Regions from separate parts of the Caulobacter sp. CCG-8 genome, predicted to be linked through region 1. Evidence: riboswitches for the same ligand, from Rfam matches in the RefSeq annotation. Region 1 holds a riboswitch; the other holds the start of a gene.
What was found. A riboswitch is a leader RNA that binds a small molecule or an ion and turns the genes downstream of it on or off. The one in region 1 is predicted to bind glycine.
Positions count from the first base shown of each region.

Region 2: linked by a shared signal. The riboswitch ahead of gcvT (glycine cleavage system aminomethyltransferase GcvT) and the one ahead of WAE60_RS13710 (TonB-dependent receptor) in region 1 are both predicted to bind glycine.

Region 1 covers NZ_JBBEUD010000012.1:146,750-154,182, forward strand. The annotation lists gene WAE60_RS13695 (hypothetical protein) at 1-336, shown strand, start outside; gene WAE60_RS13700 (YoaK family protein) at 333-977, shown strand; gene WAE60_RS13705 (dipeptidase) at 981-2,198, opposite strand; gene WAE60_RS13710 (TonB-dependent receptor) at 2,255-4,651, opposite strand; glycine riboswitch at 4,935-5,051, opposite strand; gene purN (phosphoribosylglycinamide formyltransferase) at 5,284-5,859, opposite strand; gene purM (phosphoribosylformylglycinamidine cyclo-ligase) at 5,864-6,889, opposite strand; gene rnd (ribonuclease D) at 7,003-7,433, shown strand, end outside.
Region 2 covers NZ_JBBEUD010000007.1:28,401-35,833, forward strand. The annotation lists gene thrB (homoserine kinase) at 1-211, opposite strand, end outside; gene WAE60_RS08420 (arginine--tRNA ligase) at 337-2,178, opposite strand; gene WAE60_RS08425 (hypothetical protein) at 2,175-2,882, opposite strand; gene ispH (4-hydroxy-3-methylbut-2-enyl diphosphate reductase) at 3,065-4,036, shown strand; glycine riboswitch at 4,199-4,290, shown strand; gene gcvT (glycine cleavage system aminomethyltransferase GcvT) at 4,430-5,557, shown strand; gene gcvH (glycine cleavage system protein GcvH) at 5,576-5,941, shown strand; gene gcvPA (aminomethyl-transferring glycine dehydrogenase subunit GcvPA) at 6,031-7,377, shown strand; gene gcvPB (aminomethyl-transferring glycine dehydrogenase subunit GcvPB) at 7,374-7,433, shown strand, end outside.

The DNA.
Region 1 (7,433 bases):
GCCGCCCCGCTGCTGGCCGAGGCCCGCGCCTACCTGACCCGCGCCGACGCTGCCGAGCCGAACGACTACCAGACCCTGTTCCTGCTGGCCCAGACGATGTCGCCCGACGAGACGCCCTCGCCGGAACGGCTGGCCCTGCTGCGGCGGGCCGTGACCTTGGCGCCGGACGTGGCCGAGATCCGGATCGTGGCGGCGGTCGCCTTCCTGCGGGCCGACGACAGCGAGACCGCCTTCTCGCTGCTCAAGCCGATGTCGGCCGACCCCAACGGGGGGCTCGCCTCTGTCCAGGCCCGCAAGGTGCTGGAGCTGATGGCCAAGGCGGGCGAGGGCTCATGAAGGACTATCGCCGTCGCGAGATCGCCCTGGCGGCCGGACTTTCGGCCGTGGCGGGCTATGTCGACGCCGTCGGCTTCCTGAAGCTGGGCGGATTCTTCGTCTCGTTCATGAGCGGCAATTCCACGCGGCTGGGCGTGGGGATCGCGACCGGCGACTGGGCGATGGCGCGCACCGCCCTGATGCTGATCGGCCTGTTCGTGGTCGGAGCCACGCTGGGGGCCCTGGTCGCGCGGGCGGCGGGCGAGGGGCGCCGGTCCTGGGTCCTGGCCCTGGAGGCCGCCCTGCTGGCGACCGGCGCCGGCCTGATCGGCCTGGACTTCGGCCCGGCCGGCGCGGGGGCCGTGGTCCTGGCCATGGGGGCCGAGAACGCGGTGTTCCAGCGCAACGGCGACGTCGGCCTGGGCCTGACCTACATGACCGGGACTCTGGTCAAGATCGGCCAGCGCATCGCCGCGGCCCTGACCGGCGGCGACCGCTGGGCCTGGGTCCCGTTCGCGTGCCTGTGGCTGGGCCTGGCCTGCGGCGGTGCCCTGGGGGCGTTCGCCTATCTGCGCTGGGGCGTGCTGGCGCTGTGGGCGGCGGCCGCGCTGATCGCGGTCCTGGCCGCCGCCCAGGCCTGGCGGGAGCGTCAGGCGGCCTGAGCCCTAGGCCGCCGGCGCCTTGGCCGCCTCGGCCGCGCGCAGCAGGCGCAGGACGTTGCCGCTCCAGATCTTCTCCAGGTCGGCCTTGGTGTAGCCCTCGGCCAGCAGCGCCTGGGAGATCTTCCAGTAGTCGGAAGCGTCGTTCAGGCCGGTCACGCCGCCGCCGCCGTCGAAATCGATGCCGATGCCCACGTGATCGACCCCGGCCACCTTCAGGGCGTGGTTGAGGTGGTTCATGAAGTCCTGGAAGGTCGCCTTGGTCACCGGCCACTTGGCGTCGATGGCGTTGCGCTCGGCCATGAAGGCGGCGCGCTGTTCCTCGGTCATCTTGTTGCGCGCACCGACCTTGGCCATCAGGGCGGCCATGGCGGCTTCGCGCTCGGGGTTCTTGGGCGTGTCGATCAGGTAGCTGGAATAGGCGTCGACCTGGATCACGCCGCCGCTGTCGGCCAGGGCCTTGATGCGGGCGTCGTCGACGTTGCGCGGATGGTCGAACACCGCCTTGCAGCCGGAATGGGTCAGGATCACCGGGGTCTTGGACAGGGCGATCAGCTGGTCCAGCACCTCGTCGGACGAGTGCGAGCCGTCCAGCACCACGCCCAGCCGGTTGGCCTCGGCCACGAACGACTTCCCCAGCGGCGACAGGCCATGCCATTCGGGCTTGTCGGTGGCGCTGTCGGCCATGTCGTTGTTCTTGAAGTGCGCCAGGCCCGAGATCCGCACGCCCATCGCATAGAAGCTGGACAGCAGGGTGACGTCGCCGTCCATCGGATAGCTGTTCTCGACGCTCATGAAGACCACGCGCTTGCCCTGGGCGGCGATTCTGGCGGCGTCGTCGGCCTTCAGGGCCAGGCCGAACTTGTCGCCGTGCTTGGCGACCATCTCGCGGATCTCGACGCCGCGGATCAGGGCGCCGTCGCGGGCGGCCCGGGTGGCCTCGGGCGTGCGCGGCCCCTGGGGCGTGTAGATGGCGAAGAAGCCGCCGTCGAGGCCGCCCTCGACCATGCGCGGATAGTCGATCTGCGAGCCGTCCTTGGCCGCGTCGTGGCGGTCGAGGATGTCCCAGCCGGGCCGGCCGAAATTGGCCGGGGTGTCCAGGTGGGTGTCGAGGGTCAGCAGGCCCTCGTGGATCTTGCGGGCCGAAGCGGCGGTCTCGGCCGCTTGCGAGGCGGTGGCGAAGGCAAGGGCCGAAACGGCGGCCAGGAGCAGGGGACGGGTCATGCGAGCACTCGAAAACTGTCCGGCCAGCCTCTCGCGAGGCTGGCCGGAGCGTGGACCTAGAAGTCGGCGGAGAGGGTGAACTGGATCGTGCGGTGCGAGCCGGGCCGGAAGCTGGCCGGGGTGTTCACCGTGGTGCTGATCGTGCCCAGATAGTCCTTGTCGAAGATGTTATCGACATTGACCCGCGCCTTGACCTGCTCGAACGGCCCGGCCCCGAAGCCGTCGCCGAGGTCCAGATAGGCGTTCCAGATCGTGTAGCCGCCGGTGGTCTCGTTGTTGACGAAGTTGGTGAAGCGGTCGTCGATGTGGCGGGCCGAGAGGTTGAACACCACGCCGTCGGTCGGCTGGACCGTCACCCCGCCCTGGAACAGCCATTCGGGGAAGTCGGGCACCGACTTGCCCTTGGTCAGCAGGGTGATCGGCGCGGCCGTGGCGCTGGCGCGGTAGCCCGGGACGTCGTCCTGGAACTCCGACTTGTTGTACGAGACGTTGGCGTTGAAGAAGATCTTGCCGTCCAGCAGCGCCGGCTTCCATTGGCCGCTGAACTCCACGCCCTGCGCTTCGACCGCGCCGACGTTCTGGTAGAAGCTCTCGATCGTGCCGCCGCCGCCCGGCACCTCGGTGTTGAACTGCTGCAGGCGGTTCTTGAACTCCGTCTTGTAGGCCACGACCGAGGCGTTGAAGGTCTGGCGGTTGGCGCGATAGCCCAGTTCCAGGTTCTTGGAGGTCTCCGGCTTGGGCGCGACCACCGTCGGGCTGGCGGCCGAGAACACGTCGTCGGCGCCGCGGGGCAGGGCCATGTTCTCCGAATAGGACGAGAAGATCTGGTCGCGGCTGTTGATGTCGTAGACGAAGCCCACCTGCGGCAGGAAATCGTCCTTCCATTTGGCCGTCAGGGTCGGCTTGCGCTGGGCGATGTAGTCGCCCGGATTGCGATAGCCGGTGATCTTGTAGTCGATGTCGGTGGCCTTGAAGCCCAGCTCGACCTTCAGCTTGTCGTCGACCAGGCTCAGCGTGTCCTTCAGGAACAGCTGGGTGGTCTCGCGGGTCGAGACGTAGTTGCGCTGCAGGTGGACGGGCTCGTTGAACAGCGGCGCGCCGTCCGGGTTGCCGTCCTGCACGTTGTAGCGCGCCTGGGTGCGGTGATAGTCGTCGTCCTCGAGCCAGACGCCCGCCTCGAACTTGTTGAAGCCGGCGCGCCAGGCGACCTTGCCGGTCACGCCCTTGCGGGTGCCGTCGATGCCCGAAAGGCCGTACTGCAGGCCCTTGGGCGCGGTCAGGCCGGCCACGATCAGCCGCTCGGCGTTGTAGCTGGCCAGCGAGGTGGCGTAGGCCTCGGGCGAGACGCCGTAGCCTTCCTTGTCCTCGTAATAGCCCGTGGCGGTGACGTCGATCGCGTCGGTGATCGGCGTGTTCAGGGTCAGGCCGTAGAGGTGGTCCTGCCGGCTGTTGACCGCGAACTTGTAGTACTGGGCGTAGTTGGCGTTGGAGTAGGGCACCCCGGCCGTGGTCTGGGGCAGGCTGGAATCCGTGGCCGCCGTGCCGAACGGCGTCGAGAGCGGCACATTGCCCAGATAGGCGAAGCTGCGTCCCTTGCGGCCGAACACGTCGCCCGCCGTGCCGGCGTACTGGGCCTTGGTGATCGACGGGCTATCGTAGTCGAAATAGTCGTTGTGCACGGTCTGGAAGCTGATGTTCCCGCCGTTGGGCAGGGCGTAGTTGATCTTGCCCTCGTAGTGCTTGCGATCGATCGTGCCCGGGCCGCGCCACAGGTCGCCCTTGATGATCGAGCCCGAGACATAGGCCGAGAAGCCGGCGTGCTCGCCGGTCTCCAGGCGCAGGAAGGTGCGGCGCAGGCTGTCGCTGCCCAGGGTCTGGCTGAGCGAACCGCCGGCGGTCTCGGACGGCTTCTGGGTGAAGTAGTCGACGATCGGGCCCAGCGAGGCGTAGCTGGGCAGGGAGACGTCGCCGGCCCCGGCCGAGGCGGTGACGCGCAGCAGGTTCTCGTTGTCGACATAGCGATAGATCGGGCTGCCGCCGAACTGGTCGCTGCGGCCCATCGGGATGTTGTCGAGCAGGAAGCCGATCTGCTGGAAGTTGAAGGCCCGCACCGAGACCGAATTGCCGAACTCGTACATGCCCAGGGCGTCGTTGGCCTGGACGTTGAAGCCCGGCAGGCTCTCCAGCATCTTCAGGCCGGTGATGCCGGCCGGGGCCGACAGCAGCGCCTCGCGGGTGATCGACACCGTGGCCGTGGCGTGGTCGGTGCCGATGGCGACGCTGGCTTCGGAAACGCGGGCCCCGGTGACGACCAGTTCATCGACGGTCGAGGCCTTGTCGGTCTCCTGGGCCAGGGCGGGCGTCGCGCCCCCCAGGATCGAAGCGGCGAGCAGCAGGGCTCGGAACCGGCCCGAGGCCGGCGAAAGGCGCGTGTTCGTCATGACTATCCCCAATCATTTTTGACTAGGGACAAGCTCGACGGTTGGTTTATCGCGGTAAATTCAGAAAAGCTGCTTTCGACGACAAAATATACTTAAGTTCAGAGGATGCGCATTGATGTATAAATTATAAACATTGAAAATGTCGAGTATTTATAGATCAAATGGGTATCTCACGAAAACCGCATAGGCCTTCGTGTGACGGTCGAACGAAGCTTTCTGAACGAGATCGCAAGGACTGGGTTTCAGGTCATCGGCAGCCAAGAGGTGTCGTGGCGGACCGCCATGGCCCGCCTTCCGCACCCCCGCTGTCCTTGGCGCCTGAGAGATTCAGCGACCACCCCATGGACGGGGATCGCCTTGCTCCTTCGGCGAGGGCGCACGCAGACACGCCCTGCTTTCCAGCGTTTCGAGGCCGTCGCGGTCCTTCTGCTTGAGCGTTTCCGGGGTGGTTTCGCCTTCAGCGCCGGGCCGGGCCCGATCTCTCCCGCGAGAGCCCCGACAGGAGGATCCGCAACAGGCTTTGCGTCAATTGTGGGAAGCGCCGACGTCTCGGCTTGCCGCGGGGCGCCGCCGCGGGACGCAGCCCACGCTGCTTTTCCCGGCGTCCCATGGGGCGAAAGTTCGCCCTGGTGCAAGTCGGGGCGTCAGAGCCCGCGGACGAACTCGGCCAGGGTGGCCGGATAAAGCTGGTGCTCCTGCTCCAGCACACGATCGCTCAGCATATGCTCGGTGTCGCCGGGCAGGATCGGCACGCGGGCCTGGCCCAGGACCGGGCCTTCGTCGACGCCGGCGGTGACCAGGTGGACCGTGCAGCCGGCCTCGACCTCGCCAGCCGCCAGGGCCCGGCCGTGGGTGTCCAGGCCCGGATAGGCGGGCAGGAGGGAGGGGTGGATGTTCAGCATCCGGCCTTCCCAGGCCTCGACCAGGAACGGCGTCAGGATGCGCATGTAGCCGGCCAGGGCCACGACCTGGATCTCGCGTTCGCGCAGGGCCGCGTCGATGGCGCGCTCGTGGGCCTCGCGGTCCTTGCCGAAGTCGCGCTGGTCGACGGCCAGGGCCTCGATCCCGGCGGCGGCGGCGGTGACCAGGCCGCCGGCTTCCGGCTTGTTGGAGAGCACCAGGGCGATCTCGAACGGGCAGGCGGGGTCCTGGGCGGCCCGGACCAGGGCCTCCATGTTGGAGCCCCGGCCCGAGATCAGGACGGCGACCTTGGTCTTCATGACGCTAGGCCTGGACCAGCTGCCCGCAGATGAAGGCGTCCTCGCCCGCGTTCAGCAAGGCGGCCAGCACGGGTTCCGCGTCCGAGGCGGCGACCACCAGGATGAAGCCGACGCCGCAGTTGAAGGTGCGGCGCAGTTCGTGGTCGCTGATGCCCCCCTCGCGCTGCAGCCAGTCGAAGACCGGGGGCAGGGGCCAGGCGTTCCAGTCGAACTCGGCCTTCAGGCCCTCGGCGATGCAGCGCGGCGGGTTCTCAATCAGGCCGCCGCCGGTGATGTGGGCGCCGCCTTTCACGCGTCCCGACTGAAGGAGCGGCAGGATCGACTTCACATAGATGCGGGTCGGGGCCATCAGGGCCTCGGCCAGCGTCTTGCCTTCCGCGAACGGGGCCGGGGCGTCCCAGGCCAGGCCCGAGCGCTCGACCACGCGGCGCACCAGCGAATAGCCGTTGGAATGCGGACCCGACGAGCCGATGCCGATCACCAGGTCGCCGGCCCGCTGCTTGTCCAGCTTGGGCAGCACGCCGTCGCGCTCTACGGCCCCGACCGAGAAGCCGGCCAGGTCGTACTCGCCGTCGGAATACATGCCCGGCATCTCGGCGGTCTCGCCGCCCACCAGGGCCGAGCCGGCCAGCTTGCAGCCCTCGGCGATGCCGGCGACCACGCTGGTGGCGGTGGCCACGTCCAGCTTGCCCGTGGCGAAGTAGTCGAGGAACAGCAGCGGCTCGGCGCCCTGGGCCAAGAGGTCGTTGACGCACATGGCCACCAGGTCGATGCCGACCGTGGCGTGCATGCCGGTGTCGATGGCGATGCGCAGCTTGGTGCCGACGCCGTCGGTGGTGGAGACCAGCAGCGGGTCCTCGTAGCCGGCGGCCTTGAGGTCGAACAGGGCGCCGAAACCGCCCAGTCCGGCCTCCGCGCCGGGGCGCCGGGTGGCCTTGGCCAGGGGCTTGATCGCCTCGACCAGGGCGTTGCCCGCATCGATATCGACGCCGGCCTGGGCGTAGGTGAGGCCGTTCTGGGGGTCGCTCATGCGTTCGCTCTGGCTCGAAAACGGCCCAAGGGACCGTTTAGACAAGGAAAAGTTGACGCCCAACTCATGCTTTAGCTTGCAGACTCGGGGGTGCGCGAGGCTATTAGCAGCCGATGACGACGATCACCACTACCGCTGAGCTGGCGGCGTTCTGTAATGAGCTGAAGGGACAGCCCTTCATCGCCGTGGACACCGAGTTCATGCGCGAGACCACCTACTGGCCCAAGCTGTGCCTTATCCAGGTGGCATCGCCGGACACCGAGGCCTGTATCGATCCGTTGGCTGACGGCATCGACCTGACGCCGCTGCTCGACGTGCTGCGCGATCCCTCGATCCTGAAGGTCTTCCACGCCGCCCGTCAGGACGTCGAGATCTTCAACAACCTCAACGCCATGCCCACGCCGCTGTTCGACACCCAGGTGGCCGGCATGGCCGCCGGGTTCGGTGAGCAGATCGCCTACGACGCCCTGGTCCGTCAGATGCTGAAGGTCGAGCTGGACAAGTCCAGCCGCTTCACCGACTGGGCCCGCCGTCCGCTGAGCGA
Region 2 (7,433 bases), on a different contig from region 1:
AGGTCAGCAGGTCCAGGAAATAGGGCAGGTCCTCCGGCTTGGCGCGTCGCTCGTAGACCGTGAGGATGAACCGGCCGGTCTCGGTCTCCAGCAGGAAGTTGGAGTTCTCCACCCCCTCGGCGATGCCCTTGAACGCCACGGCCTGACCCAGGTCGTAGTCGGCCAGGAAGGCGGCGAGTTCGTCGTCGGTGATGTCGGTGTAGACGGCCATGGCGCGGGGATGCGGGAGCGGGCGCTGGCGGTCAAGAGCGCGAAGGCCTGCTTTTCATCGGTCGTCCCCGAGAAAAGCTGAAGTCCGTCCGGGGCGCTCGAGGACTTCGAGCGCCCCGGCGGATCTTACATCCGTTCCGGAGCGTCGATGCCCAGCAGGTTCAGGGCCAGTTCCAGCTGCTTCAGCGTCGTCTCGGCCAGGGCCAGGCGCGAGGCCCGGATCGCCGGATCGTCGGCGCCGAGGATCGGGCAGGCGGCGTAGAACTTCGAGAAGGTCTGGGCCAGCTTGTAGGCGTGCTCGGCGATGAAGTTGGGGGCCTTCTTGTCGTAAGCCTCCGACAGGGCGCCTTCGAAGGCGTCCAGCAGCAGGGTCAGGTCACGCTCGGCCTGCTCGCCGACGATCACCGCCCCCGAGGACAGGCCCTGCTCGGCCGCCTTGCGCAGGATGCTCTTGATGCGGACCGACTGGTACAGCAGGTACGGGCCGGTCTTGCCCTCGAAGCTGGTGAAGCGGTCCAGGTCGAAGACGTAGGACGTGCCGCGGAAGTTCTGCAGGTCGGCGAACTTCAGGGCGGCCACGCCCACCTTGTGGGCGATGTCCTCGAAGGCTTCGTCCGACAGCTCGGCGCCCAGGCCGGCTTCGCGCAGGCGCTCGCGGGCCTTCTCGCGGGCCATCTCGATCAGGTCGTGCAGCTTGAGCACCCCGCCGGCGCGGGTCTTGAACGGCTTGCCGTCGCTGCCGTTCATGGTGCCGAAGCCGATATGCTCCAGACCGCCCGGCTCGGCGTAGCCGGCCAGGTAGGCGGCGCGGAACACCTGCTCGAAGTGGTCGGCCTGGCGCTGGTCCACGGCGTAGAGGATCAGGTGCGGGTCGAAGCTCTTGCGGCGGTCCAGGATCGTGGCCAGGTCGGTCGTGCCGTACATGGCCGAGCCTTCCGACGAGACGACCAGCAGCGGGTCGGGGCTCTCGACCTCGACCACCGAACCGTCGGGCAGCTTCTTCTTCTTGGTCTCGCCGGGACGGGCCACGCGGACGATCCGGGCGCCCTGGTCGTCGACCAGTAGGCCCTTGACCTCCAGCTGGCGGACCATTGGGGCGATCAGGTCCTGCACGTCGCTCTCGCCCTTCCACAGGTCGAAGTCGACGCCCAGGGCGTGGAATTCGCGCTCCAGGGCCACGCGGCTGATGTTGACGAAGTGACGCCACAGCAGGCGGTAGCCGAAGCGGCCGTTCTGCAGTTCGGCGGTGGCCTTGCGGGCCCGCTCCTTGAACTCGGGGTCTTCCTTCTGGCGCGCCGAGGCGGCCGGATAGATGCGGTCCAGGTCCTCCAGCGACACCCGCTGGGCGAACTCGGCCATCACCTTTTCCTCGTCGGCCTTGGAGAAGCCGCGCGGGGCCTCGACCAGGCGCTCGAGCAGGGCGCGGATGAAGGCGTCCTCCTCCATGATGGCGCTGATCAGCAGGCCCATCTGGAAGCCCCAGTCGCCGAAGTGGGCGTCGCCCACCACGTCGTCGCCGCGGAAGCGGTACAGGCGCTTGACCGACTCGCCGATGATCGAGGCGCGCAGGTGGCCCACGTGCATCGGCTTGGCCACGTTCGGGCCGGCGTAGTCGACCAGCACCCGGCGCGGATTGGCCAGGGGCTCGGCCCCGGCGCGCGGGTCGGCGGCGATCTCGTTGGCGCGGGCGGCCAGGGCGTCGTCGCTGACGCGCATGTTGATGAAGCCGACGCCGGCGATCTCGACGGAGGCCAGGCGCGGGTCGGTCTTCAGGATGTCGACGACCTGCACGGCGATCTCGCGCGGATTGCGCTTGGCGCTCTTGGCGGCCGCCAGGGCCCCGTTGCATTGGAAGTCGGCCAGGTCGGGCCGGTCGGACGCGGTGACGCGACCGAAGTCGGGGGACAGTCCGGCGGCCTGGAAGGCGGCCGCGGCCGCCTCGCTCAGGGACCGCTTCAAATCACTCATGGCTTGGGCGTGTTTCCGGTTTGGGTCTGGGCCTGCTGGGTCTGGCCGGCGTTGACGCGGAAGCGCTTGCCGTCACGGTTGAAGGCGGCCATTTCCGGGGTCACGTCGAAGCCGATCAGGACCTCGAAATTGCCGCCGCTGACCTTTTCGTCAGCGCGCGGGATGGTGATGGTGTTCAGGGTCTGGTTCACATAGACGCGATCCTGGCCCGGCGCGAACTTCACCGGCAGGTCGAAATATTCCTTGGCCAGGACGCTCTTGTTGCGCTCGGTCACCGCGACCCAATAGCGATAGGTCTTCTGGTCGCTGGTCGCCTGGGGACCGCGCCCCATCTCGAACAGCATCTGGACCTGCATCTTGATCGGGTCGTTGCTCTTGTAGGCGCAGCCCGAGGACAGGCCCTGGATCTCGCCGGTGTACATCGCCTGGGCGGCCGATTCCTTGCCGTCCTTGAACTCGACATAGCGGCTGGCGTCGTACAGCACCTTCACATAGGGGCACGGGCCGGCGTTGCGCAGCTGGGCCAGCGGGGCCTTGGGCTGGTTCCACTCGTCGTCGCGCTTCTTCTTCTTGGCGGCCTGGTCGTCGTCGCCGCCTTGACCGCCGCCGGGACGCCCGCCCTGCTGGGCGTGAACGGTCGTCGCCGTCGCGGCGATCGAGAGGGCCATCAGGGCGCTGAGGGCGACGGAAAGGTTGCGGCGCATGAAACGTCCGGTTCGAGAAGGAAAGCTTGAGCGGGAAATCCCCGCCAGCGTCATGGAGCCTGATAAAGGCATATGCGTGACGTCGCAATGTACAGCAGGTTTCAACAGGATGCGGCGGACTTTTCGTCCAGGGGGCGGCCGGACGCTGGCGCGGGGGGCTCGGAACCCTTAGGTTCGGCGCCATGAACGCCCACTCGCCCATCTCCAGCCCCGGCCGCCGCGAACTCAGCGTGGTGCTGGCCAGTCCGCGCGGCTTCTGCGCCGGCGTCGACCGGGCGATCCAGATCGTCGAGCGGACGATCCAGAAGTTCGGCGCGCCGGTCTATGTGCGCCACGAGATCGTCCACAACCGCCACGTCGTCGACCGGCTGAAGGCCCTGGGCGCGGTGTTCATCGAGGAACTGGACGAGGCGCCGGACGATCGTCCGGTGGTGTTCTCGGCCCACGGCGTGCCCAAGACGGTGCCGGCCGCGGCCAAGGCCCGCGAGATGGTCTATCTGGACGCCACCTGCCCGCTGGTCTCCAAGGTCCACGTCGAGGCCCAGAAGCATTTCGACGCCGGGCGCGAGATCGTGCTGATCGGCCACGCCGGCCACCCCGAGGTGGTCGGCACCATGGGCCAGCTGCCCGAGGGGACCGTGACCCTGATCGAGGACATCGACGACGCCCGCGCCTGGGTCCCCAAGGACCCGGCCAACGTCGCCTTCCTCACCCAGACCACCCTGTCGGTCGACGACACCGCCGAGATGGTCGACCTGCTCAAGCAGCGCTTCCCGGGCATCGCCGCCCCGCACAAGGAAGACATCTGCTACGCCACCACCAACCGCCAGGAGGCGGTGAAGCTGCTGGCCGGCGCCTCGGAGCTGATCCTGGTGGTCGGCTCGCGGAACTCGTCCAATTCGGTGCGGCTGATGGAAGTCGGCAAGCGGGCCGGCGCCCGGGACGCCCGGCTGATCGACGACGCCCGCGGCATCGACTGGTCGTGGTTCGAGGGCGTGTCCCGCGTGGGCCTCACCGCCGGCGCCTCGGCGCCCGAGGACCTGGTCCAGGGCGTGATCGAGGCCCTGGCCACGCGCTACGACGTCACCGTCGAGGAACTGGTCGAGGCCCGCGAGACGGTGACCTTCAAACTGCCGCGCCTGCTGACGGCCTGAGGGCGTTTCCACCCGTTCTATTTTAGATCGTCATCCTCGGAACAAGTCCGAGGATGACGGTTGAAAGATCAGGGGCGCCGCGATCGACGTTGGCGACAAGCTATAGGCGACACCCCCGCGCCTTCCCCGTTGACTCCGCCCGCACCGTCGCCCAAACACGCCTCGACCCTCGCGGGAGACGTCGGGATTCTCGTCCCGAGGCCGAAGGCGCAACCGCCCCGGAAACGCTCAGGCAAAAGGACCGCGCGGGTTTAGGAACGCTGGAAAGAGGCAGTCGGAAACGGCTGCCCGCCGAAGGAGCAAGGTTCAGCTGGCTGGACCGGAATCTCTCAGGTCAAAGGGACAGCGGGGGCGAGACCACCTGGCGAGAGCCGGGCGGCGTCGCCGACCCCGATTGGAGCCCAAAGCGTGTCCGAGCAAGACCTCAAGAAGACCCCGCTGTACGACGCGCACGTCGCCGCCGGCGCCCGCATGGTGCCGTTCGCCGGCTACCACATGCCCGTGCAGTACAAGGACGGGGTGCTGAAGGAGCACCTGTGGACCCGCGAGCACGCGGGCCTGTTCGACGTCTCGCACATGGGCCAGGCCCGGCTGCGCGGCGCTGATCCCGCCAAGAGCTTCGAGAAGCTGGTCTCGGCCGACTACCAGGGCCTCAAGCCCGGCAAGCAGCGCTACGCCGTGCTGCTGAACGCCGAGGGCGGGGTGATCGACGACCTGATGACCGCCCGCCCCGACGACGACGGCCTGTTCATCGTCGTCAACGGCGCCTGCAAGGACAACGACTACGCGATCATCGCCGAAGCCCTGAAGGGCGAAGCGACCGTCCAGCGCCTGGAAGACCGCGCCCTGCTGGCCCTGCAGGGCCCCGAGGCCGCCGCCGTCCTGGCCGCCCATATCCCCGAGGCCGCCGGCATGGTGTTCATGGACAGCGCCGCCGTGACCGCCTTCGGGACCGACGTCCTGATCTCGCGCTCGGGCTACACCGGCGAGGACGGCTACGAGATCTCGGTCCCCGCGACCGAAGCCGCGCGCATCTGGAACACCCTGCTGGAGGACGAGCGCGTCAAGGCCATCGGTCTGGGCGCCCGCGACAGCCTGCGCCTGGAGGCCGGCCTGCCGCTGTACGGCCACGACATGGACGAGACCGTCTCGCCGATCGAGGCCGGCATGCCGTTCGCCGTCGGCAAGAGCCGCCGCGAGGCCGGCGACTATCTCGGCGCCGACCGCATCGCTAAGGAGTTGGCCGGCGACCTCAAGCGCGTGCGCGTCAATCTGAAGGTGCTGGAAGGCGCCCCGGCCCGCGAAGGCGCCGAGATCGCCGACGCCGACGGCAACGTCATCGGCAAGGTCACCAGCGGCGGCTTCGGCCCCAGCTACGGCGGCGCCATCGCCATCGGCTTCGTGCCCCCGCAATTCGCGGTTCTCGGCGACAAGCTGAAAGTCATCGTCCGGGGCAAGCCGGCGGCCGCCGAGGTCGTCGCCAGCCCGTTCGTCCCCACCCGCTACGTGCGCAAACTTTAAGTCAAAAGGGCCAAGACCATGAAGTTCACCAAGGACCACGAGTGGGTCGAAGTCGCCGGCGACATCGCCACCGTCGGCATCACCGCCTACGCCGCCGAGCAGCTGGGCGACGTGGTGTTCGTCGAGGTGCCGGAAGTCGGCAAGACCGTGAAGCAGGGCGACCAGCTGGCGGTGGTCGAGAGCGTCAAGGCCGCCTCGGACGTCTACGCCCCGGTGTCGGGCGAGGTGGTCGAGGCCAACGAGACGCTGAGCGACAGCCCCGAGACCGTCAACGCCCTGCCGGAAGCCGGCGGCTGGTTCGCCAAGGTCAAGCTCAGCAACGCCGCCGAGCTGGACGCCCTGATGGACCGCGACGCGTACGAAGCCTTCCTCGGCACGCTCTAATAACTCCGCGCATCCCCGCGAAAGCGGGGATCCATGCGGCCTCCTCAGCTTAGGTCCCCGCTTTCGCGGGGATGAGCGGAATCAAGATCATGCGCTACCTCCCCCTCACACCCGAAGATCGCGCCGACATGCTCGGCGTCATCGGCGCGGAGTCGATCGACGAGCTGTTCGTCGACGTTCCGGCCGTCGCCCGCCGCGCCCAGCCGGTGGACCTGCCGTTCCATGCCGGCGAGCTGGAGGTCGAGCGCGAGATGCTGGCCCTGTCGCGCCGCAACCGCGCGGCCTCGGAAGGCCCGTTCTTCGTGGGGGCGGGGGCCTATCGCCACCACGTGCCGGCCACGGTCGACCACATCATCCAGCGGTCGGAGTTCCTGACCAGCTACACGCCCTACCAGCCGGAAATCGCCCAAGGCACTCTTCAGGTACTCTTCGAGTTCCAGACCCAGGTCGCGGCCCTGACCGGCATGGAAGTGGCCAACGCCTCGCTCTATGACGGCTCCACCGCCGCCGCCGAGGCGGTGATGATGGCCACCCGCGTCACCCGCCGGAACAAGGCGGTGCTGTCGGGCGGCGTGCACCCGCAATATGTCGGCACGGTCGAGACCCTGGCCCACGCCGCCGGCGTCGCCACCGACCGCCTGCCGGCCGCCATCGACGCCGAGGACGCGGTGATCGCCGCCATCGACGCCGACACCGCCTGCGTGGTCGTCCAGACCCCCAACGTCTTCGGCACCGCCACCGACGTGACCAGGATCGCCGCCGCCGCCCAGGCCGCCGGCGCCCTGCTGATCGTGGTCACCACCGAGGCCGTGTCGTACGGCCTGCTGAAGTCGCCCGGCGAGATGGGCGCCGACATCGTCGTGGCCGAGGGCCAGTCGATCGGCAACGGCCTGAACTTCGGCGGTCCCTATGTCGGCCTGTTCGCCTGCAAGGAAAAATACGTCCGCCAGGCCCCGGGCCGCCTCTGCGGCGAGACCGTCGACGCCGAGGGGCGTCGCGGCTTCGTCCTGACCCTGTCGACCCGCGAGCAGCACATCCGCCGCGACAAGGCCACGTCGAACATCTGCACCAACAGCGGCCTGTGCGCCCTGGCGTTCAGCATCCACATGAGCCTGTTGGGCGAGAAGGGCCTGCGCCGCCTGGCCCTGGTCAACCACCAGAAGGCCGTGAAGCTGCGCGACGCCCTGGCCGCCGTGCCGGGCGTCCAGGTGCTGACCCCGCGTTTCTTCAACGAGTTCGCGATCAAGGTTCCGGGCAACGCGGCCGAGCTGGTCGAGACCCTGGCCGCCAACGGCGTCATCGCCGGCGTGCCGTTCTCGCGCCTCGACCCGGCCGCCGGCCTGGACGACGTCCTGCTGGTCGCCGCCACCGAGACCACGCCCGACGGCGACATCGCCCTCTTCTCCAAGGCCCTGACCAAGGTGCTGGCCCAATGAGCATGAATTCCGTCGGACGGCCGACCCGTCCTGAAACCGCTACCGACGCCAACGAC